Linked DNA regions of Pararoseomonas sp. SCSIO 73927. The protein of the gene in region 2 binds, or shares a complex with, the protein of the main gene of each other region. Links are inferred from orthologs where the notes say so. Each region holds a gene or a part of one and is shown on either strand. Other genes may lie near its edges. The genes, in order: tsaD and tsaE.

The links.
Region 1: the proteins of tsaE (region 2) and tsaD are in contact, whole or in part, in a crystal structure (PDB 6N9A), measured with the Thermotoga maritima proteins. The link is inferred for Pararoseomonas sp. SCSIO 73927 from one-to-one orthologs. Residues at the interface, in WP_004082108.1 of Thermotoga maritima: Leu37, Gly38, Lys46, Lys57, Val59, Lys60, Ser61, Thr63, Phe64, Thr65, Leu66, Met67, Val69, Pro71, Tyr82, Arg83, Leu84, Asp86, Asp88, Phe89, Asp93, Ile128, Asp130, Glu131, Arg134; in WP_004082750.1 of Thermotoga maritima: Cys10, Asp11, Arg49, His50, Leu82, Gly84, Gly135, Gly136, Glu154, Thr155, Leu156, Asp157, Asp158, Ser159, Glu162, Asp165, Lys166, Arg169, Leu170, Tyr175, Lys213, Thr214, Leu217, Tyr218, Gln221, Arg222, Asn324.

What each region holds. Positions count from the first base shown.
Region 1 is NZ_CP146232.1:3,340,393-3,343,606, forward strand. The notes cover bases 1-2,909. They hold tsaD (tRNA (adenosine(37)-N6)-threonylcarbamoyltransferase complex transferase subunit TsaD), read right to left. Parts: upstream 2,018-2,909; coding sequence 983-2,017; downstream 1-982. Other genes in these bases: VQH23_RS15550 (NAD(P)H-dependent glycerol-3-phosphate dehydrogenase), read right to left, coding at 1-132; VQH23_RS15555 (23S rRNA (adenine(2030)-N(6))-methyltransferase RlmJ), read right to left, coding at 129-953; hemC (hydroxymethylbilane synthase), read left to right, coding at 2,066-2,909. Outside these bases: more of hemC, read left to right, coding at 2,910-3,079; VQH23_RS15570 (uroporphyrinogen-III synthase), read left to right, coding at 3,115-3,214.
Region 2 is NZ_CP146232.1:754,393-757,392, forward strand. Bases 189-2,883 are described here. They hold tsaE (tRNA (adenosine(37)-N6)-threonylcarbamoyltransferase complex ATPase subunit type 1 TsaE), read right to left. Parts: upstream 1,930-2,883; coding sequence 1,447-1,929; downstream 189-1,446. Other genes in these bases: VQH23_RS03565 (nucleotidyltransferase family protein), read right to left, coding at 189-444; VQH23_RS03570 (phosphotransferase), read right to left, coding at 441-1,457; VQH23_RS03580 (hypothetical protein), read left to right, coding at 2,094-2,273; VQH23_RS03585 (hypothetical protein), read left to right, coding at 2,316-2,883. Outside these bases: more of VQH23_RS03565, read right to left, coding at 1-188; more of VQH23_RS03585, read left to right, coding at 2,884-2,897; VQH23_RS03590 (NAD(P)/FAD-dependent oxidoreductase), read left to right, coding at 2,986-3,000. UniProt on the Escherichia coli protein: Required for the formation of a threonylcarbamoyl group on adenosine at position 37 (t(6)A37) in tRNAs that read codons beginning with adenine.

The DNA.
Region 1 (3,214 bases), 2.6 Mb from region 2 along the record:
GGCCCGCGCCGGGTCCCGCGCCCAGAGGGAGACCTCCCCGCCCGCCCGGCACGCCTGGATCGCCAGCGCCGTGCCCCAGGCGCCGGCGCCGATCACGGCGAGCTTCCCGGCCGGCTGCGCATCCCCGCTCATTCCGGCACGATCTCCGTCACGGTCCAGCCCTGCCCGGGCTCGCTGGTCCTGAAAGCCGCGCCCAGGGCGGCGAGGATGGCGCGGGCGGTGTCCGCGAAGCCGAAGGGCGGGTTGAGGACGACGAGGCCGCTGCCGTTCAGCCGGGTGGGGTCCGTCGGCTCCCGCAGCCACAGCTCCAGGGCCAGCACGTCCCGCAGGCCGGATTCCCGCAGCGCATCGTGGAAGGCGCGAACAGGGGCGCGGTGCTTCACCGGGTACCAGGCGGCCTGCACCGCCGGGCGGAAGCGGCGCGCGACGCTCCCCATCCCCGCCACCAGCCGCTCGTACTCGCCCTCCCGCTCAAAGGGCGGGTCCATCAGCACGAGGCCCCGGCGCTCGGGGAAGGGGGTGAGGGCGGCCAGGGCCTCGTAGGCGTCCCGGCGGTGGACGGAGACCTGCGGGTCGCCCCGGTAGGCGGCGCGAAGGGTCTCGGCGTCCTCCGGGTGCAGCTCGCAGAGGGCGAGATGGTCATCCTCCCGCATCATGGCCCGGATCAGGGCCGGGCTGCCGGGATAGGTGCCGCGCGGGAAGGATCGCACCACCTCCAGCCAGGGCAGCAGGGGACCTTCCGCCACGCCTTCCAGCAGCCCGATCCCATCGCGCCACTCCCCGGTGCGGCGGGCCTCCTCGGATTGCAGGTCGTAGAGGCCGATGCCGGCATGGGTGTCCAGCACGCGGAAGGGCGCGGGCTTGCGGGCCAGCGCCGCCACCAGGGCGTGGAGCAGGGCGTGCTTCATGCAGTCCGCGAAGTTCGCGGCGTGGAAGGCGTGCCTGTAGTTCATGCGCGGGGGTTCATCGGTGTTCGTTCATCTCAGGCGGTCAGCTCGTCCAGCGGCCAGCGCGGGCGGGGGGCGTGGTCCCAGGGGTCGGTCAGGCCCGCGCGCAGCCGCTCGATCCCCGCCCAGGCGACCATGACGGCGTTGTCGGTGCAGAGGCGGATGGGCGGGGCGACCAGGGGCAGCCCGGCCGTCTCCGCCACCCGCGCCAGGGCGGTGCGGAGGCCGGTATTGGCCGCGACGCCGCCGGAGACGACGAGGGCCGTCGAGCCGGGCGCCATGGCGAGGGCGTGGCGGGCGCGGTCCGCCACCACCGCGGCGACGGAGGCCTGGAACGCGGCGGCGATGTCCGCCCTGTCGCCCCCCTTGGCCACGGCCTGGGCCACGGCGGTCTTCAGGCCGGAGAAGGAGAAGTCGCAGCCCGCCCGGCCCATCAGGGGGCGGGGCAGGGGGATGCGGGTGGGATCGCCCTCGCCGGCCAGCCGCTCCAGGTGCGGGCCGCCGGGCCAGGGCAGGCCGAGCAGCTTCGCGGCCTTGTCGAAGGCCTCGCCCACCGCGTCGTCCAGGGTGGTGCCCAGCCGGCGGTAGCGGCCCAGCCCCTCCACCGCCACGCACTGGCAGTGGCCTCCGGAGAGAAGGAGCAGGAGGTAGGGGAAGCGCGCCCCCTCCGGCAGCAGGCCGGGGAGGCGCGGCGTCAGGGCATGGGCCTCCAGGTGGTTCACCGCCACGAAGGGCAGGCGGTGGGCCATGGCGAGGCCCTTGCCGTAGCCGGCGCCGACGATCAGCCCGCCGATCAGTCCCGGCCCGGAAGTGGCCGCCACCCCGCCCAGGTCGCCCGGCGCCACGGCGGCGCGGCCCAGCACCTCCGCCACCAGGTCCGGCAGGCGGGCCAGGTGGGCGCGCGCGGCCAGCTCCGGCACCACGCCGCCGTAGCGGGCGTGGTCCTCGGTCTGGCTGAACACCGTCTCGGCCAGGATGGTGCCGTCCGGCGCCAGCACGGCGGCGGCCGTCTCGTCGCAGCTGCTCTCTATTCCCAGGATGGGTCCGGGGACGGGACCGTTGAGGTCCATTCCGTCACATGCCTTCCACGTTTCGCGGCGCGGTTCTAAGACGCCGCCATGTCGTCTGCCCACCCTGCCCAGGCCCCGACGGGTACCTCGCGAGTGCGTCCGCATCCGCAGATGCGGAGCCTGCCGCTGCGCGTCGGCACGCGCGGCTCGCCGTTGGCGGTGTGGCAGACGCGCTGCTTCCTGGACATGGTGCTGCGCTTCTGCCCGGTGCTGCGCAACGCCGGCGCCTTCGAGGAGCACGTCATCCAGACCTCGGGCGACGCCATCCAGGACCGGCGCCTGGCGGATGTGGGCGGCAAGGGCCTCTTCGCCAAGGAGATCCACGAGGCGCTGCTGGACCGGCGGATCGACTTCGCGGTCCACAGCCTGAAGGACCTGGAAACGGAGATGCCCCCGGAGGTGGTGCTGGCCTGCACCCTGAAGCGGGAGGACAGCCGGGACGTGCTGATTCCCGGCCCGGGCATGGCGGCCCTGGACCCGGCGGACCCGATCGGCAGCATCCCCGCCGGCGCCCGGCTGGGGACGGCCAGCCTGCGGCGGCAGGCGCAGATCCTGCACTCCCGCCCGGACCTGGCCGTTGGGATGATCCGCGGCAACGTGCAGACGCGGCTTCGCAAGCTGGCGGAGGGGGAGGCGGACGCCACCCTGCTGGCGCTGGCCGGGCTGCGCCGCATGGACCTCTCTCCGCCGGGCATGGTGATCCTGGACCCCGAGGCGATGGTGCCGGCCGCCGGCCAGGGCATCATCGGCGTGACGGTGCGGGAGGAGGACACGGAGTTGCACGAGCTGCTCGGCGGGATCGAGGACCGGGAGGCGCGCGCCGTCTCCCGCGCGGAGCGGGCGCTGCTCGCCTCGCTCGACGGCTCCTGCCGCACGCCGATCGGCGGCCATGCTCGGCTGCTGCCGGACGGGCGCCTGCACCTGACGGGGCTGGTGGCGCGGCCCGACGGCTCCTTCCTGCTGAAGCGGGGCCTGCACGGCGCGGTGGCGGATGCGGAGGCGATCGGGGCCGAGCTCGGCGACAGCCTGCGCGCCGACAGCCCGGCCGACATCTTCGGCTGATCCGCTTGGCCGAGCCGGGCAGCAATGCCGCCCGGGTGCCCGAAACCCTGGCCTGCCTCATCACCCGGCCGGAGCCCGGCGCCGCCGCGACCGCGGCCAGGGTCGCTGCGCTGGGATGGCGGCCGGTGCTGGCGC
Region 2 (3,000 bases):
CACATCCCCGTCCACCGCCGCCGCGCGCACCATCAGCAGCAGCGCGTCCATCCGCTCCGGGTCGAAGGCCGCCGCCAGCCGCGCCAGCGCAGGGGTGGGGCCGTCCAGCCAGTAGGCGTCGCCGTTCACCACGGCGAAGGGTTCCTGCCCCAGATGCGGCAGCGCGTTGCGCACTCCGCCGCCCGTCTCCAGCAGCACCTCCTCCACCAGCACGGTGCAGCGGGGGGATTTCCGCGCCTCGCAGGCCGCCACGACCTGGGGGGCCAGGTGGTGGGCGTTCACCACGACGTCGTGCACCCCGTTCTCGTCCAGCCGGTCCAGCGCGTGGTCCAGCAAGGAGCGTCCGCGCAGCGCGAGCAAGGGCTTCGGCACGGCCTCGGTCAGCGGCCGCATCCGCGTGCCGAGCCCGGCCGCGAGGACCATGCCGTGGGTGAGGCGGATCATGCGGCGTGTTCCGTGGTGGCGGTGGTGGGATTGCCGCGCCGCGCGGGCGGCACGTGCTCGTCGAGGAAGGCGGCCAGCGGCGCCGTGGCGGGGTGGCGCAACGCCTCCCCCAGCAGCCGCCAGCAGCGCGGGCCGTGGACCAGGTATTGCGGCTTCCCGTCCCGCCGGTCCAGCCGCACCCACAGCGCGGCCACGCGCAGGTGGCGCTGCGCGGCCATGGCGGCGGTGGCGGCCCCGAATGCGGCGCGATCCAGCCCAGGGCGGGCCGCCATGTAGCGGGCGGTGGCGGCCTCCCGCACATCCTCCGCCACGTCGCGCCGGGCGTCCTGCAGCAGGCTCACTAGGTCGTAGGCCGGGTGGCCGTGCCCGGCGTCCTGGAAATCGATGATCCCCACCCCGGCCGGTCCCGCACGGTCCACCGGCAGCAGGTTGGCGGGAAAAAAGTCGCGGTGGACGAAGCCCCCCGCGCCCTCGAAGGGCGCCAGCATCGCGCGGATGGCCGCGCGGAAGCCCTCGCGCTGTGCCGCCGTCGGCTCCGCGCCCATCGCTGCGGGCCACCACCAGTCCAGGAAGGTGGCGGCGGCGGCCCGCGCCATGGCCTCCCCCTCCCAGGCCGGCAGGCCGGGCGGCGGCGGGGCGGCGTGCAGCGCGGCCAGCGCCTCCGCGGCGGCGAGATAGAGCGGCATCGGCTCCGCCCCTGCATCCAGCAACGCCGCGTGGGTCGGCTCCCCCAGGTCCTCCAGCAGCAGCAGGCCGGAGGGCGGATCGGCCGCGATCACCTCCGGCGCCGAGAGGCCAAGGCTCCGGATATGCGCCGCGATCCCCATGAAGGCCCGCAGGTCCGCCTCGGCCGAGGCCAGCCCGACGGCGGCGGCGCCCGACCCGTCCATCAGCAGCGCCGGGCGCGGCCCGCCCGCCAGGCGAAGGTAGCGGCGATGCCCGGCATCCCCCGGCAGGGGCGCGCGGCGGGCCCCGGCATAGCCGTGGGCAGCGAGGAAAGCGTCAGGCGTCATTCGCAACCGGCACTTCAGCGAGGGCGGAGAGGCGGGCAGGATCCCAGCCCGAGAGGATGGCGGTGCGGGCGTCCGCCTCTACGGCCTGCGCCAGGGCCAGCCGCAGCGCGCCGCGCGGGGCCCAGGCCCCGAGGCGCTCCGGCCACTCCACCAGCACGATCCCCTCCCGCATCTCCTCCCAGCCCAGCTCCGGCAGGGCGTCGGGCCCTTCCAGGCGGTAGAGGTCCATGTGGTGGGCCGCCATGCCGGAGAGCTCGTAGGACTGCACCAGGGTGAAGGTCGGCGAAGGCACCTCCAGCGCCGGGTCCCCCGCCGCCGCGCGCAGGAAGGCGCGGGCGAAGGCGGATTTCCCCGCCCCCAGCGGCCCCTCCAGCAGGATCGCGTCCCCCGGCCGGGCCAGGCGCGCGGCCCGGGCCGCGAGCGCGACGGTGGCCGCCTCGTCCGGCAGGGAAAGGGTGATCGGGGCGGTCATCGGCGCCCCCAATCTGCCCTCCCGCCCCCGGCCGGGGCAAGCGCCTCCCGGCCCCGACCGGGCGGGCCTCCCGGACAGGCCCGTGGAAACCGAAGGGCAGCCCGGCCGGTTAGGCCCGGGAAGGGCGGCCCGAGGGGGACGCCCGGGACAAGGATAGAGAACCGATGCGCCTTCTCCGCGCCGCCCTGATGCCGATGCTGCTCCTCGGCACCCTCGCCGCCTGCACCGGCAACGACCGCACCTTCGGCGAGCGCGCCCGCGACACCATCGACCCGCCGAGCGGCCCCGTGGAGCGCACTGGCCGCGCCGTGGACCGCGCCGTCGACCGCGTCCGCCCGAACTGACGTCCCGAACCGACGGCTGGAACTGATTGGGGGAGGGGGCTGATGCCGAGCGCGTCCGAGCTGAAACTCTTCGAGGCCCTCGCCACCGTCAGCCGCGCCTTCGGGGAGGGCGGGCTGCCGGGAGGAGAGGAGTCCCAGGTCATCGACGCGATGGAGCCGGAGAGCCGGGTCGTGCTCGGCGAGGCGGCGCTGGCCGTCGCCTACGGCGCCTTCGCCAGGGATGGCGACGATTCCGGCCCCATGCACATGCTCGTCGGCGCCATTGGCCTGATGGCGATCGGGGCCGGCGAGGATCCCGACCCGCCCGCCGAGATCATGGCCGTCCTGGCCGATGACGAGCGCGTGGAGGCCGAGATCGACCGCGCGGGCGAGGCCGTGGACACGGAATTCCCCCGCGAGGCCGCGCCCGAGGCTCTGGCCGCCGCGCTGGAGGCCCGGATCGTCGGCAGCGCCATCACCCTCGCCGGCTGCACCCTGCCGGAGGACGCGCCGAAGGGCGCGGCCAGCCAGGCCGCGGTCCGCCTGCGCGCCGCGCGCTACCTGACGCGGCTGGCGGCCGGGCTGCTGACGATGAACGCCACCGAGAGCACCTTGGGGACCACCCCGGAGCCGGCCGGGCCCTGACCGGGAGGAGGCTTCCCCAAGCTTCCCCCCCTTCCCCGCCCGCTGTATCACCGCACCCCTCATCGCCATCGGGGGACGTGCCGACGCCATGACCGCGCATATC